DNA from 4 places in the Bacillus sp. ISL-35 genome. Region 1 is predicted to be linked to each of the others. Evidence: predicted binding sites of a transcription regulator. Region 1 holds the regulator's gene; each other region holds the start of a gene.
The links. The regulator Rex, encoded in region 1, represses fermentation and respiration genes when NADH is low (regulators of the CRP and FNR family bind a similar motif). The targets are predictions, from matches to a motif close to TTGTGAAATATTTCACAA.

Region 1 (5,651 bases):
TGGACCGCATATCGACAGGCTTGCACATGAAGGAGAGGCAACCATTGACCTGCCGAGAGCCTGGCTGGAGGAAGGGTCCTATGATTTCAGCTTCAGCGGGCTGAAGTCAGCTGTAATCAATGTTGTGCATAACGCACAGCAGCGGGGGGAAGAAATTGCCCCTGAAGAGCTGGCGGCAAGCTTCCAGGAGAGTGTCATTGATGTACTTGTCACGAAAACGCAAAAGGCTGTAAAAGAATATGATGTGAAACAAGTTCTGCTAGCCGGAGGTGTTGCGGCTAATAAAGGCCTGAGAGCAAAATTATCCACAGAATTTGCAGATTCGGATGTGGAAATTGTCATTCCGCCGCTGTCTTTATGCACAGACAACGCAGCGATGATTGCTGCCGCAGGAAGTGTGATGTACGATAAAGGGCAAAGAGCGGAACTGACATTGAACGGAAATCCTGGTCTGGAGATAACTATCCACAACCAAAGTCGCAGTTAGAAATTATTTTTGTCAGACTCTTCTGTGGATATGTAAACAAAAACAGCTTATGATTGTGCATAATGTGGATAAAAAAAGCTTGTTTTGTGGATAATGTGGAAAAGTCTATGGATAACCTATAAATCAGTCTTTGCTATGTGAATAACTATGTGAACAAAAAGTCCCGGTTTTTAATCGGGACTTTTTTTAGTGAATAAGAGATGGAACTCGGGGTTTTCAAATTGGAAATAATCTTAGTTATTTTCCAGTTTGCGAATAAACAGGATTATTTTGCGAATAAAAGTGCTGGCTTTGCGAATAAATACAGCATTTTTGCAATTAAACACCCCTTTTTAGCGAATAAACAAATTCATTAGAAAACAATCAACAAATTTCTGTGGATAACATACAAAAAACCGGGCAAATTCATGCCCGGTTTCTCCATTGCTAGGCCAATTCCGTCCACTCTTCCATCAGTTCGTCGAGCTTATCTTTGGCGGTTTCGATTTTGGAATTGATTTCTCCTGCTTTTTCGTGATCCTGGAATATTTCCGGATCACAAAGCAATTCTTCGTATTCTGCAACCTCTGACTCGAGCTTGTCGATCAGCGCTTCGACCTCTTCCATGCGACGTTTGCGCTGGCGTTCGAGCTTCTTGGCCTCTTTATCCTGCTGGTAGGAGGTCTTGTCCTGCTTGACTGGTTCGCTGATCGTGCCAGCCGCTATGGCCGCCTGTCTGGCCAGTGCCTCAAGTTCTTCCTGCTCTAATTTCTTCTCGACGTAGTAATCATAATCACCAAGATATTCTGTTGCTCCGGCACGGTCGAGTTCAAGGACCTTGGTGGCGATCCTGTTGATAAAATAACGGTCGTGAGAGACGAACAGGATGGTGCCTGGATAATCGATCAAGGCGTTCTCAAGGACTTCCTTGCTGTCCAGGTCCAGATGGTTTGTTGGTTCATCCAGAATAAGGAAATTGGAATTTTGCAGCATTAGCTTGGCCAGTGCCAACCGCGCTTTTTCGCCGCCGCTCAGGGTCGAGACGATTTTTAACACATCATCGCCTGAAAAAAGGAAGTTGCCCAATACGGTGCGGATCTCCTTTTCGGATTTCAGTGGATACTCGTCCCACAGCTCATTTAAAACCTTTTTGTTCGAGCTAAGTTCAGCCTGTTCCTGATCGTAATAGCCGATTGAAACATTGGAGCCGTACTGAATATTGCCGGCAATCGATGGCAATTTTTCAACAATGGTCTTCAATAAGGTCGACTTGCCGACTCCGTTTGGTCCAACGAGGGCCGTACTGTCGCCACGTGAAAGGTTGAAAGATATATTTTCGGAGACGACTTCATTCTGATAGCCGACAGCAAGTGTATTTACCTTCAGGACGTCATTCCCGCTCTGGCGTTCGATCTGGAAGCTGAAGGAAGCAGATTTTTCATCTCCCATCGGCCTGTCCATCCGGTCGATCTTCTCGAGCTGTTTCCGGCGGCTCTGGGCCCGTTTCGTTGTTGAGGCCCTGGCAAGATTTCGCTGGATAAAGTCCTGCAGCTTGGAGATCTCATCCTGCTGCTTTTCATATAGCTTCAGGTCGCGCTCATAATTTGCGGCTTTATGTTCTAAATACGAGCTGTAATTGCCAGGGAACTTCGTCAACTGGTGACGGGAAATCTCGTATACCTGGTTCACAACCTTATCAAGGAAGTAACGGTCGTGTGAAACAATTAAAATCGCACCGTCATAGCCCTGGAGATACTGCTCAAGCCAGGAAAGTGTGTCAATGTCCAGATGGTTAGTCGGTTCGTCGAGAATCAAAATATCAGGACGAGTCAATAACAGCTTTGCGAGCGCAAGCCTTGTTTTCTGTCCTCCGCTTAAAGTGGAGATTTTTGTGGAATAATCAAAAGACTGGAAGTTCAGGCCGTGAAGGACGGAGCGGATGTCCGCTTCGTACTGGTAGCCGCCTTTTTCCTTGAACTGGACCTGCAAAACGTCATAATCCTTTAATACTCTTTCATACTCTGACTCATTCGACAGGATGCCAGGATCCGACATTTTTTCTTCAAGCCGGCGCAGTTCTTTTTCCATGCTGTGCAGATGGTCAAAAACAGCCAGCATTTCATCCCAAATGCTTTTCTCGGATTCCAGTCCGGTATTCTGGGCCAGGTAGCCGATTGATGTTCCTTTCGGGCGGATAATCTCGCCGCCGTCATGGGATTCATAGCCGGCAATGATTTTCAGCAGGGTGGATTTTCCCGCCCCGTTCCGGCCGACCAGGGCAACACGGTCATTGGTCTGTATTTCAAACTTGATATTCGATAAAATAAGATCAGCCGCAAAATATTTTGATAGCTGATTGACTTGTAATAGAATCATTATTTTTCACCTCTAATGCCTTAGGGATAGTGTAACCCAATCCTATGGGCTCGGCAATATGTGCGGCCTGCAATGGGTGGTAAGGTATGAAAAATTTCCTCCTCTATATGTGAAGATAGAAACAAAGTTCACACACAAGTTTGGGAAAATAGTGTATTATTTGGTTGAAAGGAGCTTGAACATGGCAGAATTTACGCATTTTAATGAAGAGGGAAGAGCGAAGATGGTCGATGTCAGTGAAAAACCGGAGACGGTCCGTACGGCAGTCGCCCATTCAAGCATCACCGTTAATGAAGATATATATGTAAGGATTACTGAAAATAAAATGAAAAAAGGCGATGTACTGGCAGTCGCGCAGGTTGCTGGCATCATGGCGGCCAAGAAGACGTCAGAGATCATCCCGATGTGCCACCCGATTCCATTAACAGGCATTGACCTTTCGTTTGATTGGGAGCAAAATGGTAATGACTATATATTAAATATCGCTGCAGCTGTTAAAACAAAAGGGAATACAGGGGTAGAAATGGAAGCGTTAACAGCAGCAGCAGCATGCGCGCTGACTGTTTATGATATGTGCAAGGCCGTCGACAAAGGCATGGTGATCGGCAGGACCTATCTCGTGGAAAAAACCGGCGGGAAAAACGGCGATTTTAAGAGAGATGAGAAGTTAAAATAGAAATACGAACAGGGTGGAGGATGGAGAATGACGAATGATGCTATGAAGATTCCGCAGGCAACTGCTAAGCGTTTGCCGCTATATTACCGATTTTTATTGAACTTGCATTCTTCAGGCAAGCAGAGGGTATCGTCCGCGGAGCTGAGTGAAGCGGTAAAAGTGGATTCGGCTACGATCAGGAGGGACTTTTCCTATTTCGGGGCTTTGGGTAAAAAGGGTTACGGCTATAATGTGAATTACCTGCTGACTTTTTTCCGAAAGACGCTCGACCAGGATGAACTCACGAAGGTTGCGCTGATTGGCGTTGGTAATTTGGGAACGGCGTTTTTGAATTATAATTTTTCCAAAAACAATAATACGAAAATTGAAATTGCCTTCGATGTCGACCCAGATAAGGTTGGGACGCAGATTGGCGATGTGCCTGTCTATCACATGGATGATCTCGATAAGGTTGTGGTTGAGGAAGGCATCCAGGTGGCAATCCTGACAGTGCCGTCAACAGTGGCACAGCCGATCACAGACAGACTTGTACAGGCGAATGTGAAGGGAATCCTGAACTTTACGCCGGCGAGGCTGAATGTGCCGTCTTCGATCAGGATCCATCATATTGATTTGGCAGTAGAACTGCAATCATTGATTTATTTCTTGAAACATTATCCGACAGACAGTGAATCAGAAGAATAAAAAATGGCTCCTTCGATGAAGGAGCTATTTTTTCTGCATTTGTTTAAGTTTGAAATGAAACAGAATCATCCTGATGCCGGAACCGAAGTCAAAGGTGGCGAGCAGGACGAGCAAATAACTGAAAAATCCCCAGCCTGTATCGTTGACATTCTGGATGGCGAAATAGGTGAATAAGCTGCCTAACAAGATGTAGACAATGCCTGAAAACATAGGCGATTGCTTCATGACTTAAAATCCCCCAATAAAGCTTTGAATTTTCTCTGCTTCTTTTATCATTCTCTCAATGTCTTCCCTGAATACGGATTGAAGCAGGACAACCATTGTATTCATTGTAACATGGGCGATGATTGGCACGATGATCCGCTTTGTTTTTACATATAGAAACGCAAAGGTGAAGCCCATTGCTGAGTATAGGATCACATGCTCCGGCTCCATATGGGCCAGTGCGAATATGACGGAGCTGATCAAGGCTGCCAAGAAGAAGTTCATTTTCTTGTGCAGGCTGCCAAAAATAATCTTCCGGAAGACGATTTCCTCCAGAATCGGACCGATGATCGAGCTGACAAGGATCACAACCGGGAACCTTTCAATCAGCTTGATGATTTCCTGTGTATTCTCCGAGCCCATCTCAATTCCAAGCATGCTTTCAATGCTGCCTGCAATCGACTGGGCGAACAGGGCCAGGAATACCCCGGCGAATGCCCATGCCGCCGAGCTTGCCGGCGAAGATGCTTCGCGCAAATCAGCATTTATGTTTCTTTCCTTCCTTAAAATCAGCAGGATGATCAGGAGTGTCAGCGAAAAGCTGGTTACGAGCCAGTATGGAATCGCGAGGGTTTGCATTTCATTCAGGCTTTTTCCCATCGCAGCACCGATCAAAGCAATGAGTGGCACCCCGACAAGACTTGAAAGCTGCATAACAATATAGGCAATAAGGACGTACCAGTATTCTTTTTTCAATTGAAAAAACTCCTTAATAATGCAGAAATGTATGTTCTGAAATTTTACGTAATAATATGCTGGCCTGTAAAATAAAATACGGGGACCGCTTTGCTTACTATATACACTCTCTTTATTCTACTAGTAAATGATTTAAAAGTTCAAATTGTAGGGCCAGGATGAAAAAGTTACTTGTTCGGGTTTACTGTATCCGGTTAAGGTGCCATTTTCAATTTGAGAATAATTGGAGGTACAAATGATTTATTTGGAAACGCCACGACTGATTTTGCGGAACTGGTCTGCGGCAGATTTAGAGCACTTTTGCCTAATGAATGCAGATCAGGATGTGATGCAGTATTTTCCTCGTGTTTTATCTTCCGCAGAAACTGAGAAGTTTTATCAGTCGATTCTTGCCGAGTTCAAGGAATACGGCTTTGGGCTATATGCGGTTGAAGAGAAGAGAACGAAAGAGTTCATCGGCTTCATCGGGTTTCATAGGGCAACATTTGA
Region 2 (5,651 bases), on a different contig from region 1:
TTCTGATATCCATTGATGAATGACTCCAGAAACATTTGTCCAAAGCGCTGGCGCTCCTCTTTTTCACTGGCAGGAATTCTGTATAGCAAGGAATAATACAAGGGAATGGCGATGTCGGATGAGAACCAATGATAACTGGCATCATCAAAATCAAAAACATGGATTTCTTCTCCATCATAAAAGAAATTGCCGGAATGGATATCACTGTGGATGACTCCAAAATTATCGATATTTTTCGGGAGCAATGAAATGGACGATATCACCGCTTTTGCATTCTGGACCAATTCCTGCTCTTCAGCAGGATAATATTTTTCCACCTGGAGGAGGTCATCTTCATCCCAACTGCAGCGTTTTTTGATGCCTTCGGATGGTTGGTAACTCTTTGTTACGCTGTGCATCCTTCCAATCGTTTCTCCCCACTTTTCAAATAGTACATCATCGAATTGCTCTGAACGGACAGAGACAGCCTTTCCTTCAGCTTTCGCGTACAAGCATCCGTAAAAAATACTGCCATCCTCTGCTGCTGCTTCTTCAACCAGACTTCCGGTTAACGAAGGAAAGACTTCCGGAACAGACAGGCCTTCACGGTATAAATGTCTCATCCAGTCGAGCTCGGATAAAATCTCATCCTTATTACGATGGGTACTATGAGTGATGCGCATGATATAGGGCTGGCCAGTCCTATACGTTTCAAATACATAATTTTCGAAATCCCCAAGCTTCTTTACTTCGGCCTCTAAACCAAAACGCTCCAGAAAACCATTCAACACTTCCACGGTCATCTGTAAATTCACTGTCTGTTCCATTCCTCGCTCTCCTCTTTGAATAATCTGTATTTTCTCAATTTTATTAGACCATATATTTTAATAGAAAAGCTATTCTTATCTGGTGACTTTTTTTGTAAAATGATATGTAGGAAACCGAAATAAATTTTAAAGGAGACAAACATGAGCCAAACAGCAGCTGCTGTCAGCGCAAAAACGCAAAATCAAAATGTGACAGCATATAAAATACTTTTTATCATTGGATTGGTACATTTATTGAACGATTCCATCCAGTCCGTCATTCCTGCGATGTTCCCTATACTCGAGAAATCGATGGGCCTTTCATTTACCCAACTAGGAATGATTGCCTTTTCCTTGAATATCGTATCTTCCATCCTTCAGCCTTTGATTGGGATGGCAACCGACAAAAAGCCGATGCCGTTTGCCCTTCCGCTCGGTCTTACCTCAACAATGTTCGGTGTTCTCGGCCTGGCATTCGCTCCGAGTTTCGAGTTTGTCATTCTCTCGGTTTTGTTCATCGGCCTAGGATCAGCTGTCTTCCATCCTGAAGGGTCGCGTGTAGCCTATATGGCAGCAGGCCCGCGCAGAGGATTGGCACAATCCATATACCAGGTTGGCGGAAATTCCGGGCAGGCACTTGCTCCGCTCATCACCGCGCTGATATTAGTTCCGCTTGGCCAATTCGGTGCTGTATGGTTTACGCTTGTAGCTGCCATTGCCGTAGGACTGCTCATCTATATTGCTACATGGTACAACCGCAAATTGAACTTTGATAAAATTGCCGCTAGAACCAGACAAGCCACCACAAAAATCAATAATGGCATTTCTAAAAATATCAAGATGGCTCTTGTCCTGATTTTATTTTTAATCTTTGCAAGATCCTGGTATATTTCTGGCATGACAAATTTCTATGCATTTTATGCGATTGATAAATATGGACTTTCGATTAAGGAAGCGCAATTGTTCCTGTTTGCTTTTCTTGTTGCAGGTGCGTTCGGCACATTCTTTGGCGGCCCGCTCGCTGACCGTTTTGGAAAGAAGAAGATCATTTTCCTTTCCATGATCGCAACTGCTCCTATGTCGGCAATCATCCCATTTATGCCCCTTTCGGTTGCAGTCTTCCTGTTGACCATCAGCGGCTTTATCCTGATGTCGAGCTTTTCCGTTACGGTTGTATATGCCCAGGAACTGGTTCCCGGCAAAATCGGTACGATGGCCGGACTGACAGTAGGATTGGCATTCGGCATGGGTGCTATCGGCTCTGTCGGCCTGGGATATCTCGCTGACATGATCGGGCTTCCAATGATGATTATCTGCGTCGGCTTCCTGCCCCTGCTGGGAATCCTGACCATGTTCCTTCCGACAGATCAACAACTGGCAGAATGGAATAGATAAAACGTCACTGGCAATTAAAATTTTCCATCTGCATTTTTTACGTTTAGGCATGCTCCTGTTAAGGAAAGAAAGATAGTGAGGATATATTGAAGGGAGATTATCATGTCTAAGTTTAAGATTAATTATTTTTTTGAAAAAGATTTTGTCGTTTCACGACCAATCGAGGTGGAAAACATATCTGAAGCCATCCAGGATGCCAAAGACCAGGAAGGCATGATTGAATTCACCGGTGAAGATGATGTTTTTTATAAATTCGATACAAAAGACATTAAACTGGTCACAATCACAACGGCTTAAATGTAAAAGAAAGGGTGAAGCAATCGCTTCACCCTTTTTATTTTTATTTTGGCTCTGTTAAACAAGGCTGTTGATTTTCGTTCCAGGCGCTTCGCTTTCCGCTGGAAGAATAATGAAAAAGCCCAACTGCCGGCTTTTTCAAAAGGCAATTCTTCCTGGCTGGCGCTGAGCCTCCTCGTCGCTTTGCTCCTGCGGGGTCTCACCTGACCAGCTTCGCCCGCAGGACATTGATTAGCTTCCTGAATCAGCCCACGCACGATGGAAATGCGGTAGCATTTTCGGAGGAGTCTACGCGCCTTCCTCTACAATCAACAGGATTTAGAAATCAACATTTAGCTTTAACAGAGCCCCTATTTTATTAACTTAATGCGCTGAGCTAATTCTTGCTTTTCTTCTTCGCTGAGCATATTTTCCGCCATAGGGAATAGGATGCTCTCTTCTTTTGAGAAATGGCTCACCAAGGTGTAGTTTGCATTTTTGATCAGTTGGGCATTTTCGACCATCTGCTCGGCTGTAAGACCTGCAACTCCATCCTTTGTGTTATGAAGGAAAGCGCCGATAAACCGTTTTGCCTGATCATGTTCATATTCCATCACCGCTATTGGTCCCATTTCCCTTCCGATATAAGCAGCCATCATCTCGAACAAAACGCCCTCTTCCCGCTCTGAATGGGGTTCCAGTTCAGCGAGGAATTCGACGACCATCTCCCTCAGCTTTGAAAAGTTCTCCTCCATTTGCATACCTTCCTCAACTTTCCCTGAAAGAACCAAAAGATGCGCAAGCCTTTCCAATAATGGCGGGTGTTCACTTTTTAACTGTTGAAGACCTTCACTTAATGTAAAATTAGAATCCTGGGTTAAACCGCTCATACAGCCTGTCATGCTAATCGGCCTCCTATACATTTTGATACCTTCATTATAAAAACCAGTAATCTCCCAGGTTGTGATAGGAATCACAATTTTCATTTTACGAACGAAATTGTGAAGGAAATATGACACTTCGTTAAAATTTCTAAAAATTTTAACAATTATTCTTCAAATATCTAAACACCTTACATATAATGAAGTTATAGCTTAATGTAAAAGGAGTGAATGTAGATTGCAGAACTCTTTATATCGCGATTTTTATGGAAAATCACTTGTTCCCGCGGGGCTTAGTGACCAGAAATCCTTCCTTGGAATCCAGCCTGATCTGTTCTATACACATTTAATGATCGGATTACAGGGCCATCAGGAAGAAGGCAAAGATTCTTACCATTGGAATGTTACCATTTATAAATCAGACTCTTCCGGAATCTATGATGCCGGCAAACCCGTGTACGCTTCGGAATTGTTTGACCGTTTCGATGATGCCATGCTTGAAGCGCGGAAATTAGAAAAAGAAATCCGCAATGATGAACTTCACTTGATGCGCCATCAAGAAAAAATCAGCTAATCTCTCCCCCCTAAATCCATACCCTCTTAAGCTTCACCCTTTTTTGCACCCACTTGTGAATTAACTTACATATGATGAATATAGAACATTTCTATAAGATTGATTTTGTAAACTGATCCCCTTCCCACGATTCAATAACTATTTCAAGACTTTGCTCCCCAAAATTACTAGCTCTTCTTCAAAGTTCCCTTGATTACCCAAAACGAATAAAACAGAAAAAGCTGGCGACCATTTTAGGTCAGTCGCCAGCTTTTTACTTTTTCTTGGTCACGCGAGCCTGAATACGATTCCATGTCCGCCTTTTGGATATTCCCATTTGATGTTCTGGTACGGGCAGCCAATCCGGCAGCTCCCACACTCATGGCAGCCCTCATAGCCTACCTGCATCCGTTTTCCTTCCCATTTGTAGACCTCAGCCGGACAGAATACGGTGCACAGTTTATCAGGGCACTGAGTCATGCAGACGTCATGGTCCAGAACGGTCAGATGCGATTTCGTGTCACACTTAAACCTTAAAAGAAATTGTTTTTCCTCGATGTTTGTCGTTGACATTATTTCACCGCCTTCCAGGCACGATAGATGTCTTGCATTATCTTAAAGGTTCCTTTTTCAGCCGTCACACTGCGCATGATTTCCTTTTGTTTTTCTCTCTTAGGTGTTCCATCTACCGTGAAGAATTTGCTCATCGCTTTGTTCATCATTGGCAGATATTCCTTGAAGTATTGCGGGTATGTCTCGAAGGTATGTGCTGCATCCTTGTATTTTTCAAGGTCCTTTATGATGAAGCTGCCGAATAATGCTTCCTTATAGCGGTTCAGGCTGTTCTCGCTGAAGTCGCCATCTTTCTTGGCCTCGACAATCGCTTCAGCAGCCATTTGTCCCGAAGCCATCGCCATGTTTGAACCCTCACGATGAATGGCATTGACCAGCTGGGCAGCATCTCCCACGACAAGCACCCCGTTTCCGGCAACTCTCGGCACAGAATGGAATCCACCCTCCGGAATCAAGTGCGCAAGATATTCCGCAGACTCTCCTCCCTCCAGATATGGACGTACCATTGGATGCTTTTTCAGGTAATCCAGAAGTTCATATGGCTTAAGCTTTGCTTTGATCATGCTTGAAAGTGTGGTTCCCACTCCGATATTCAAGCTTTCTTTGTTTGTATAGAGGAAGGCAGTGCCCAGATTGCCTTTTGTAGAATCTCCGAAAATTTCAATCGTCGTTCCGTGATTTCCTTCAAGATTGAAGCGTTCATTGATTTTGTCCTTCGGCAGATTGATTACTTCCATTACCGTCAGGGCAACCTCATCAGGCCGGAATTCACGATGGAAGCCGAGCTGCTTGGAAAGCAGGGAGTTGACTCCGTCTGCCAGCACGACAACATCTGCAAATACTTCTCCATCTGGACGATCGGTCTTGACGCCTACCACCTTACCGTTTTCAACGATACATTCCGTCACAACTGTTTCATTTATCAATAATGCCCCTTGCTCGACAGCTTTCTTTGCGAACCACTGATCAAAATGTGCCCGCAGGACTGTAAAGTTATTATATGGTTCAACCGCCCATTCGAGACCTTTATAACCAAACTGGACAACCGATTCTTTATCCATCATCCAAAAACGCTGTTCTACGACTGGCCTTTCCAGCGGCGCTTCCTTCCAGAACTCGGGAATGATGTCTTCCATCTGTTTACGGTAAAGAACTCCGCCCATAACGTTCTTTGAGCCTGGATATTCC
Region 3 (5,651 bases), on a different contig from region 1:
GTAAAGTTGGACCGTTGATTGCCATCCAAGCTGCGACGCAATGACAGGTGCCGAAAAAGTCGTGACCGCAGTTCCGAGATTGCCTGCCCCATAAATGCCGTTCACAAAACCATGGCGTTCTTTTGGATAATACTTCGGGAGTGAGGTGACACCGACAGAAAAAATCGCACCACCTATACCGACCAGCAAGCCGCCGATCAACAGGTCAATAAATGAATCTGCCAAACTGATGAAATACACAGGAAACAGCAAAAATGCGAAGCTGATAAAAAACAGTTTTCGTGCTCCGTATTTGTTTGTCCAGTATCCAATTGGGATCCTCATAACGGAACCCAGGACAACAGGAATGGCAGTCGCCATCGCGATTTGATTTGCTGTCAGTTTTATATCCTCTTTAATGAACGGCATTAATGCGGATAAGATAACCCACACCATAAAACCCGCAACCAGGCTGAGCGTTTGAAGCGGCAGTTGATTTTTTTGTGTTCGCATGATTCTTCCCCTTTCTAGTTTATTTAAAGATTGATGCTTGATAAATAAAGCGTAGAAAAATACCGGGCCTTTTGATGTGAAGAACTTCACTCCTATTTCTTTGTTCAATAAACTGTCACAGTTGTCTTCAAACATCGGAATCAACTGACTTTTTTTATCGATATAATATATCTAGAGCAACTTGTTTCTAAAATGTGAACAAAACGAAGAGATAATGTGACGAGATTTTGACAATTCCTCATGCGTCATTTAGTTAACACTATCCAGGTGTTATTATTGTCTCAATAACGAAAAGCCACGGAAGCTTAAAATCTAAAAAAGGGTGATGACCATGCCAAACACAACGAAAGTGACTCATTCAATAGAAATTAAAGAATTGCTCCAGTTTGCAGACCGGACATTCAAGGTTAAGAAGGGCACATACTTGTTCCAGGAAGGCATGGAGGCAGAGGAGCTTTATTTGATTCTTGGCGGCAAGGTGCAGATTAGCAAGGTCACCCAGGATGGCCGTGAACTGGCGTTAAGGATTTGCGGGGAAAATGATCTATGCGGGGAATTGACCCTGTTTACCGAAGCACCAAAATATTTGCTTAGCGCATTGATCCTGGAGGATGCAACCATTTCCGCAATCAGGAAAGATGTGATCGAAAAGGAGATTTTCCAAAACCCATCGCTCGCATTCGAATTCATGAAATGGATGAGCGACCATTTCCGCAAAACACAGACTAAATTCCGTGATTTAGTCCTTAACGGGAAAAAAGGAGCACTTTTCTCCACATTGATCAGGATGACAAACAGCTATGGGATCCATAAAGATACCGGCATTCTGATTGACCTGCCGTTAACAAATCAGGAACTGGCCAATTTTTGCGGCACATCACGTGAAAGTACAAACAGGATTCTGAATGACTTGAAGCGTGAAGGGATCATCTCCATTAAAAAAGGAAAAATCCTGATCCATGATGTAGATTATTTACGCCAGGAAATCGGCTGTGAAAATTGTCCGGCGGTTTTCTGTTCAATCGACTAATATAAAAAGCGAGTGGAGCTGAGCTCCACTCGCTTTTCTATGATGAGGCAGCCCGTTTGACACGGAGCTGCTTTTTTCATTCCTTTTGTTAGCTTTCCTGCTTTTGTTTTCTCAGCGCTTTCGGAATGTACACGCAGAACGGTTCACTCTCCAGGTAATCTCCTGTCATGGCATATGCCCGCGAACGAGACCCTCCGCATACATGCCTGAACTCGCAAACACCGCATTTCCCTTTGTATTCATCAGGATTCCTCAATGACTTGAATATAGGAGATTCCCTGTAGATTTCAGCAAGAGGCTGTTCCCGGACATTCCCTGCTTTAACCGGAAGCAATCCGCTCGGGAAGACGTCTCCTGTATGGGATATGAATACAAACCCATTTCCATCGTTCACCCCTTTTGGAGCCCGGCCAAGACCATCGATGGATCCGGTCAATCCTTCATTTGTCAGCGCCGTCAAGTAGTTGATTTCGTCTGTATGGTCCCTGGCCTCGCGCATCTTTTGCTGGATAACAACCCGGCGGTAGTGCTGCGCAGCTGTTGTTTTTATGTCAAACTTTACTCGTTTGCTCAAATCATATAGCCACTGGAACACTTTTTCATGCTCTACTGGAGAAATCATGTCCTTTTCCTGGCCGCGTCCTGTCGGGACAAGGAAAAATACGCTCCAAAGGACACAATCCAGATCTTCAACCATTTTTGCCATTTCATCTAAATAATCTATATTATATCGTGAAATGACCGTATTGATTTGTATTAGAATTTCCAGCTCGTGCAAATACTTGATCCTTTCCATCGTTAAATCAAAGGAACCGGCTGTTCCCCTGAAGTGGTCGTGGATTTCTGCTGTGGGCCCGTCGATGCTGAATGCCCATCTTGATAGACCGACCGCTTTTGCCTTCTCGATTGCTTCCTTGGTGACATTCGGTGTTGCACTTGGTGTCATAGATACACGTACACCTTTTTTCACAGCGTACTCAGCGATATCAAAAACGTCCTCCCTCATTAATGGGTCTCCACCTGTGAACACAAGCATCGGATTATTCATTTCGTATATTTGATCGATCAGCGCTTTTCCCTCTTCGAAAGACAGTTCACGCGGGTCTCTTCTATATTGTGCCTCCGCACGGCAATGCAGGCATTTCAACTGGCAGGCTCTCGTAAGTTCCCAAATCACAATGAATGGGTCTTTGTTAAAATCTCTTTCAAACATATTGGCGCCTCCTTAAGTACTTCTCTATATAAAAAGTATATAAGTGTTTCCAACATGTTTAAGTGAACTAACTCACATAAATGATCGCCTATTGCTCTTTTTCTATGACAATTTTGTGACCTGCGATTCTGAAACAATAAATAAAAAACAGCAGGAGATTTCCTGCTGTTTCAAAAGGCTGATTAATCCCTTACACCGAGGGCAATTTTCGCGTAACGTGACATCATGTCTTTTGACCACGGCGGGTTGAAGACAATGTTCACTTCTGTATCTTTGATTTCTGGGAGGTCGGCAAGTGCTAGTTTTACCTGTTCAACAATTGTGCCGGCAAGCGGGCAGCCCATTGAGGTCAGGGTCATCGTTACCGTTGCAAGCCCTTCCTCATTCAAATCAACATCATATACAAGCCCTAAATTCACGATATCGACGCCAAGTTCAGGGTCAACGACCATCTCAAGCGCACCCATAATGCTCTCTTTTAATTCTTCATCCATCGGTGAACACTCCTTTATTAATGCTTTACCTGTTTCTATCATAACAATGATTCATTCCCATTAAAAGCGGGAGGCATCAGATATGCTTAGCAAACCACTCTGCCGAAGCCTCTACACCAGCGTTTGAAACATTATGCCCGGCATGTTCATCTGTAATGAACTCAAACATTCCTTCTGTTCCCTCATAGTTTTTCCTGTTTTGCTCATAAAAATGATAGGCGGATTGATACGGTACTACTGGATCCATCCTGCCATGCCAGAACAACAGCGGACGTTTATTTAGTTTTTCAGGCTGCTGGCTGAGGTCGTACTGTTTCAGCTGATTGAGCAAATCTGAAATTTCTTTCTTTGATATATTGATTTTCACATTCCGTTTTTCCATTTCATTCAGCTGCCACAAAGCAAACTGTTCATATGAAGGATTGCCCATCAGACTTACGCCGGCCTTGATCCAGTCATATTTAGCCATCGCGCCAAGCGTGGTGATGCCGCCCATTGACGTTCCAGCTACACCAATTCTCGAAGGGTCTACGAGTCCTTCTTCAACCAACTCTGCTTTAATCAATGAAAGCTCTTCGATGGAGGTAATGACGATTTCCCAGAAACGGAAGCCAAGCTCTGTTTCAGACAATCCCTCACTGCGGGTTCCATGATATTTCGCCTCAGGCATGATGACCCTGAACCCTTTTTCGGCATAAAGATAGGCATAATGCATGTTTCGTTCCTTTGTGCTTGTAAAACCATGCAGAAAAACAATCAGTGGCATTCTATCTGAAAATTGATTTTGTTTTACGATATGGAGAACGGGAATATCTTGAATGCGTTTCTTTTCGACTAAAATCACTGAATAACCCTCCAAATTGTGCGAACGGACCTTAAATTTTACCGTGCTTTAAAGTATGGAATATGATTTTTTTACAATTTAAATGTAAAATGGTTACCATAGTGGTTATAAGAAGAAATAAACCACCATCCAATATAGGTATTGTAGAACTCTTATGAAAAAAGAGCCAATCATACGCATAGGATTTAAAAAACAGAGAGAAGAAGGAGTATTTATGGCTGAAAAACATTTAATCGCTTTAGACCTGGACGGCACATTACTTACAGATGATAAAAAGATCTCTGAACGGAACAAACGCGTCATCAAAAAAGCGCGTGAAGAAGGGCATGTAGTGATGATCGCTACAGGAAGACCATTCCGTTCGAGTGAAATGTATTACCATGAGCTGCAGCTTGACACACCGATTGTCAATTTCAATGGAGCGTTCATCCACCATCCGCTTGACAGCAGCTGGGGTGTCCACCATTCCCCTCTATCAATCGATGTTGCCAAGGACATTGTCGAAGCACTCGATGATTTTAAATTCTACAATATCATCGCCGAAGTGATCGATGATGTTTATGTCCATTATCATGATGAAAAATTGATGGACATTTTCAACATGGGAAACCCAAATATTACAACTGGTGATTTAAGGCGCTATCTTAAGGCATCACCGACTAGTATGCTGATCCATTCAGATGAGGAGCATGTCCGCAAGATCCGCGCTCACCTTTCTGAAGTCCATGCAGAAGTGATCGACCATAGAAGCTGGGCAGCACCCTTCCATGTCGTCGAAATCGTCAAAAACGGCTTGAATAAAGCTGTTGGGCTAAAGAAGGCCTCTGATTATTTCCAAATTCCTGCTGAGCGGATTATTGCATTTGGCGATGAAGACAATGATTTAGAGATGCTGGAATATGCAGGCCGGGGAATCGCGATGGGCAATGCCGTGGCCGATGTGAAAAATATCGCCAACGACATGACCCTGACCAATGAAGAAGACGGAATTGGTGTGTATTTGAACGATCTGCTGAATCTGAAAGCACTATAGAATTAATGAGAAGTGATTTGTCCGATAGAAAAGAGTTCTATCGGACATTTTTGTATTTCTTCTTGTTTTGGTTTGTCCGATAAAAGGACTATATCGGACACTTTCCCTCCTCCACCCGCTTACGTTTGTCCGATAGAAGGGCTCTATTGTACACTTTTTATCTCCCACCTCTTCTGTTTGTCCGATAAGAAGGCCCTATCGGACACTTTTCATGCCCATCCGCTTCTGTTTGTCCGATAGGAGGGCTCTATCGGACACTTTTCCTGCACATCCGCTTCCGTTTGTCCGATAGGTAGGCCCTATCGGACACTTTTCCTCTCCCACCTCTTCTGTTTGTCCGATAGGAGGGCTCTATCGGACACTTTTCCTGCACATCCGCTTCCATTTGTCCGATAGGAGGGCTCTATCGGACACTTTTCCTCTCCACCTGCTTCCGTTCGTCCGATAGGAGAGCTCTTTCGGACATCTCTCGCTCCTGGTTGTCCGATAGAAGGTCTGGATTCAGAAGTCTCCACTCATTTTCCAGGTTAAAAAATGTCTGAACC
Region 4 (5,651 bases), on a different contig from region 1:
GTGCCGAATCCACACAGGGACACTATTCTGTGATAAGTAGCGGGCGAAATCAAGAATATGTTCATTAGCCATGCCTGTCAGCTTGATATGTTTCTTTCTGTTAATATGTTTTAAGTCCAGGAGAATTAAATCTGTATATCTCAAAAGTTCGGCAAGCTGTTCCTGGAAAAGGGGAGCGCTTGAGTAACATCCACCTGAGGAATCAATTGTAGTATGGACTCCCAGTTTTTTGCACTCCTTGAAAAGCTCGGTGATAAAAGGGATTTGCAACAGGGGCTCGCCACCGCTTACTGTAATTCCCCCACCAGAGGCTTCGATAAAAGGCAGATAAGACTTCAAATCATCAATAATTTCGGAAACAGACATTTGTTTGCCTGTGCCAATCTCCCAGGTATCTGCGTTATGGCAAAACTGGCAGCGCAGCAGGCACCCCTGCGTGAAGATGACATAGCGGATTCCGGGTCCGTCTACAGTTCCAAAGGTTTCGATAGAATGAATGTTTCCGTTCATGATGATTTCTCCTTTCAATAAAACAGGAGCCGCCGTCATCGGGGAGGGTGACTCCTGTTCAGTTCACAAGTGATGTTTACATTGTTTCGTGGAAAGTACGGTTAATGACATCCATCTGCTGCTCACGTGTCAGCTTGATGAAGTTCACGGCGTATCCAGAAACACGGATTGTCAACTGAGGGTACTCTTCAGGATGTTCCATTGCATTTAGTAGAGTTTCCCTGTTGAATACGTTGACGTTCAGATGATGTCCATCCTTGATTGCATATCCGTCAAGGATGGATACAAGGTTGTTTGTTCTGCTGTCTTCATCTTTTCCAAGCGCTTTAGGCACAATGGAGAAAGTGTTAGAGATGCCATCCATCGCATAGCTGTAAGGCAGTTTTGCTACTGATGACAGGGAAGCGAGTGTTCCTTTTGTATCACGGCCGTGCATTGGGTTTGCACCTGGTGCGAACGGTTCACCTGCTCGGCGTCCATCTGGTGTATTGCCAGTCTTCTTGCCATATACAACGTTTGAAGTAATGGTCAGGATCGACATAGTATGGACAGAGTTGCGATATGTCGGATGCTTGCGCAGTTTTGTCATGAAGTTTTTCACGAGTTCAACCGCAATGCTGTCAACACGGTCATCATTATTTCCATACTTAGGGAAGTCGCCTTCAGTTTCAAAATCAACGGCAATGCCGTTTTCGTCACGGATAACTTTTACCTTTGCATGCCTGATTGCGCTCAATGAATCGGCTACGACACTTAATCCTGCAATCCCGGTTGCCATGGTACGAAGGACTTCTGTATCATGCAGAGCCATTTCAATCCGTTCGTAGCTGTATTTATCATGCATGTAGTGAATGACATTGAGAGTGTTGATGTAAAGGCCGGCAAGCCATTCCATCACATTATCGAATTTGGCCATAACTTCTTTGTAGTCAAGCACATCGGAAGTGATCGGGCTGAAGGCTGGTGCAACCTGTACTTTAAGTTTTTCATCGACACCGCCATTGATTGCGTAAAGCAAAGCTTTTGCCAGGTTGGCACGGGCGCCGAAGAATTGCATCTGCTTTCCGATTTCCATCGCGGATACGCAACAGGCGATCCCGTAGTCATCACCATATTCACAGCGCATCAAATCGTCGTTTTCATACTGGATTGAACTGGTTTTAATGGACATTTCAGCACAGTATTTCTTGAAGTTTTCTGGCAGGGCAGGGGACCATAACACGGTAAGGTTAGGCTCCGGTGCAGGACCAAGGTTATCAAGAGTGTGAAGGAACCGGAAAGAGTTCTTCGTTACAAGTGATTGTCCGTTATGTGCCATTCCGCCGATTGATTCAGTCACCCAGGTAGGGTCCCCGCTGAATAACTCGTTGTAATCAGGCGTGCGTGCGAATTTCACGAGACGAAGCTTCATGACAAAATGGTCGACAAGCTCCTGTGCCTCTTGTTCAGTCAGGGTGCCATTTTGAAGATCGCGTTCAATATAGATATCCAGGAAGGTCGCGACGCGTCCGAGACTCATTGCTGCACCATTCTGTTCTTTGATTGCTGCAAGATATGCAAAGTAGACCCATTGGAAAGCTTCCGCTGCATTGGTTGCTGGTTTTGAAATATCATAGCCATAGCTCTGTGCAAGCTGCTTCAATTCATTCAATGAACGGTATTGCTCCGAGATTTCTTCTCTCAGTCGCATAGTGTCCTCAGTCATTACGCTGCTTGTCGTTCCATGGTCTTTCTTCTTTTGCTCCATAAGGAAGTCAACACCATAAAGAGCTACACGACGATAGTCACCGATGATTCGGCCGCGGCCATAAGCATCTGGCAAGCCAGTGATGATGCCAGCTTTACGAGCCTGGAGCATTTCTTTTGTATATACATCGAAAACACCCTGGTTATGAGTTTTACGGAAGTCTGTGAAAATCTTTTCTACTTCTTTATCCAATTCATAACCATATGCCTCGCATGCGGCCTTAGCCATACGAATTCCGCCAAAAGGCTGCATAGACCTTTTAAATGGCTGATCTGTCTGGAAACCGACAACCTTTTCTTTTGATTTATCAAGATAGCCTGGGCCATGTGAAGTAATGGTGGAAACCACTTCAGTATCCATATCAAGGATCCCGCCGTTTTCTCGCTCCTGTTTTGTCAATTCCATTACTTGCTGCCATAATTGGAGTGTTTCCTCAGTTGCACCTTCAAGGAAGCTTGAGTCCCCGGTATATTCAGAGAAGTTCTTCAGGATAAAATCGCGGACATTGATTTCTTCTTGCCAAGCGCCATTTTTAAAGCCTTTCCATTGTTCCATTTTGGTTCACCTCTAAAGTAGATGTTTGTATAACAGTTACCACACTATTATCATACTACGAATGTAACAGAATGAGTGTGACGTATTTGTGAAATTATGAACAAAACGATTAAAACGTGACTTAGTTAATTTTTCGTAGGATGTGTAAAAAAACTGTACTATAATTAATTTCGATTTTGATTAGTCTGTTATATAAAATATACTTATGTATTTAATGCTAACAGGAAATATTTACACTGTGTCTATAGTGATTTGTATGTTTTGTGTCAATTTGTAATATTAGTGAGAAAGCAGCTCCCAATTAAAAGAAAGAACAGGAATCGAATTCCTGTTTTCGGATGGATCTAATCCACTACAATATAAGCAATCATCGGCCCGTTATGTTCCGCTGAAGGGTGGGTAAGGCAGATCAGCCTGTATGTTCCTTCCTTGTCAAATTGCAAAGGTACAACAGTTTCCTCGCCTTTTTTAACAACTCCCTTGATTTCTGTTCCTTCAATGATGAAAGGATGTTCCTTGCCGTTCACCCCAAGTATATTTAGGCTCACCTTTTCGCCCTTTTCAATGAAGATGGTGCCCGGGTCCCAGCGGTATGCTTCAATTTCTTTACCGTCGTCGGTTTTCGACTTGAATTCTCCTGTCACCAGGTGTATTTCCCTGGTTTGTTCATTCTGTCCGCCAATAGCTGGAGTTGCATCAGGATTTAGGTTCAACCATATTGAGCCGATGATGAAAATGAAGACAATTAGGCCGATTAAATATAAAGTCCTTCTTTTAAATACAAAGAAATGCATGTTTTCACCTCCTTATAATCCTCTATAAATATCTATGCTCGTCCCCTTGTTGAACTTGTCTAATTTTTTGGATTTTCTTTTGTATAGATTATCTTGCCAACAACAGACTATAAATTAGGCTCTTATAGAGTAAACAGCTTGAGAAAGGGAAGGTGGAAACCGATGTACCGTTTATTTACACATAATGATTTGGATGGAGTGGCCTGCGGGATTCTTTTCCGGCTTGCATTCGGTGAAAAAGCGGATATCCGCTATAATTCTGTATCTGGGTTGAATTTTCAGGTAGAGAAATACTTTGAGAGAATGAATGAGCGCATGAAAAAGGAAGACCATCTATACATAACCGATCTTTCCGTCAATCATGAAATAACGGAAAGGATCAATCGTTTTGTGTCAGAAGGAGGGAAGGCCAATCTGATCGACCACCATAAAACGGCTTTGCATTTCAATGACTATAGCTGGGGATACGTTAAAGTAGAAGATGAATCCGGGACACTAACAAGCGCAGCTTCATTAGTGTATGAATACCTGAAAGACAAGGGAAAAATGGCTGATAACGGAGCAATTGATGAGTTTGTTGAGCTGGTCCGACAGTATGACACATGGGATTGGGATATTCTCCAGAATTTCAAGGCAAAGAATCTGAATGATTTATTTTACATGGTTTCTATAGAAGAATTTGAAGAACGGATGATATCCAGACTGCAAACAGGTGATGAATTCGAATTCGATGAATTTGAACAGAAGTTACTAGAAATGGAAGAGGATAAAATCGAACGTTATATAAGGAGAAAGAAAAGGGAAATCATCCAAATGGAACATGATGGACTGTATGGAGGAGTGGTGCATGCCGAATCCTATCACTCTGAACTGGGGAATGAACTGGGGAAGGAGTTTCCACACCTGGATTATATCGCGATCTTAAATGTAGGCGGAAGGAAAATCAGTTTCAGGACGATACATGATGATGTAGACGTTTCTGCTGTCGCAGGAGAATTTGGTGGCGGGGGACATGCGAAGGCTTCTGGATGTACAATAAATGGGGAAGCTTATAAACGTTATATTGATCAAGTGTTTCCTCTTGAGCCGATTAAACAAGACGCATTCAAAAATACGTATAATCTTAAGGATTCACAAAAAGGCTGTCTCTACGAAAATAGGGATAGGGATCTGTTTTTCATCTATAAGGATGGAACCCGTCATTTTATTAAGCAAGAGCATGATAAAAGACTGGGACCGTTTAATGATTCCGCAGAAGCAGTACGTTTCTTGAAAAGGAAGTATGGAGCAGCACTTGCGAGGGATGAAGCATATATTGGATACCTTGAAAGCATAGTTTATAATAAAGGTTTTCTTTCGTGAAGGTTTCATTGAGCAAAAAGAAACCTCGAATCTGATTTTCACGGTTCGGAAAAGCTGACCCATAGTAAAACAGCTAGAGGGTGTCCCAAAAGGTATAAACTTTTGGGACACCCTTTTGTTTAACATCTAAGTGCACAAGTCGCTTGTCTGCGCAGAAAGAGGAGCTGTCTTTTTGTACTGTCAATGTTTCCTTTTATTCCATTTGGGTTAAAAAATAATAACACTGAACCATTATAGGCCGGTTTCTGGTAAAATGATTGCAGAATTTTAAAATGGATGTGTTATGGATGAGAAAACTTTTGGCATTGTCAATGGTGCTTCTGATTAGCATGTACTCTTTCGCGCAATTTGTACATGCAGAAGAAAATGATCCGGAATTAACTTCTGAAGCGGCTGTTTTAATGGACACGCAGTCAGGTGCCATTCTGTTTGGGAAAAATGAAGAAAAGAGAATGTATCCTGCAAGCCTTACAAAGATTGCCACAGCTATTTATGCGATTGAAACTGCAGATTTGAATGATCAGGTAGTCGTTAGTGAAAAAGTCAAGGAAATTGAAGGTACGAGAGTGTATCTAAATCCTGGTGAACAAGTGCCATTAAAGAAGCTGATCCAGGGGATGCTGATCAATTCGGGAAACGATGCCGCATTGGCGATTGCTATTCATCTTGATGGGACAATGGAG

Region 2: J7E38_RS05010 (hemerythrin domain-containing protein) is a predicted target of Rex. The motif match lies at 3,418-3,435, and genes of this name have one in related genera.
Region 3: J7E38_RS04120 (TIGR04053 family radical SAM/SPASM domain-containing protein) is a predicted target of Rex. The motif match lies at 2,796-2,813, and genes of this name have one in related genera.
Region 4: pflB (formate C-acetyltransferase) is a predicted target of Rex. The motif match lies at 2,899-2,916, and genes of this name have one in related genera.

The regions. Positions count from the first base shown of each region.
Region 1 covers NZ_JAGGQK010000025.1:2,896-8,546, forward strand. The annotation lists gene tsaD (tRNA (adenosine(37)-N6)-threonylcarbamoyltransferase complex transferase subunit TsaD) at 1-487, shown strand, start outside; gene J7E38_RS22285 (ABC-F family ATP-binding cassette domain-containing protein) at 914-2,842, opposite strand; gene moaC (cyclic pyranopterin monophosphate synthase MoaC) at 3,024-3,518, shown strand; gene J7E38_RS22295 (redox-sensing transcriptional repressor Rex) at 3,546-4,202, shown strand; gene J7E38_RS22300 (YdiK family protein) at 4,227-4,427, opposite strand; gene J7E38_RS22305 (CPBP family intramembrane glutamic endopeptidase) at 4,431-5,162, opposite strand; gene J7E38_RS22310 (GNAT family N-acetyltransferase) at 5,398-5,651, shown strand, end outside.
Region 2 covers NZ_JAGGQK010000002.1:365,841-371,491, reverse strand. The annotation lists gene J7E38_RS05025 (phosphotransferase enzyme family protein) at 1-806, opposite strand, end outside; gene J7E38_RS05020 (MFS transporter) at 948-2,180, shown strand; gene J7E38_RS05015 (hypothetical protein) at 2,283-2,477, shown strand; gene J7E38_RS05010 (hemerythrin domain-containing protein) at 2,828-3,358, opposite strand; gene J7E38_RS05005 (hypothetical protein) at 3,576-3,911, shown strand; gene J7E38_RS05000 (ferredoxin family protein) at 4,179-4,463, opposite strand; gene J7E38_RS04995 (FAD-dependent oxidoreductase) at 4,463-5,651, opposite strand, start outside.
Region 3 covers NZ_JAGGQK010000002.1:175,166-180,816, reverse strand. The annotation lists partial or broken gene J7E38_RS04130 (nitrate/nitrite transporter) at 1-492, opposite strand, end outside; gene J7E38_RS04125 (Crp/Fnr family transcriptional regulator) at 824-1,522, shown strand; gene J7E38_RS04120 (TIGR04053 family radical SAM/SPASM domain-containing protein) at 1,611-2,735, opposite strand; gene J7E38_RS04115 (metal-sulfur cluster assembly factor) at 2,918-3,229, opposite strand; gene yjfP (esterase) at 3,306-4,073, opposite strand; gene J7E38_RS04105 (Cof-type HAD-IIB family hydrolase) at 4,288-5,106, shown strand.
Region 4 covers NZ_JAGGQK010000001.1:559,369-565,019, forward strand. The annotation lists gene pflA (pyruvate formate-lyase-activating protein) at 1-510, opposite strand, end outside; gene pflB (formate C-acetyltransferase) at 587-2,812, opposite strand; gene J7E38_RS02935 (cupredoxin domain-containing protein) at 3,157-3,606, opposite strand; gene J7E38_RS02940 (DHH family phosphoesterase) at 3,769-4,968, shown strand; gene J7E38_RS02945 (D-alanyl-D-alanine carboxypeptidase family protein) at 5,256-5,651, shown strand, end outside.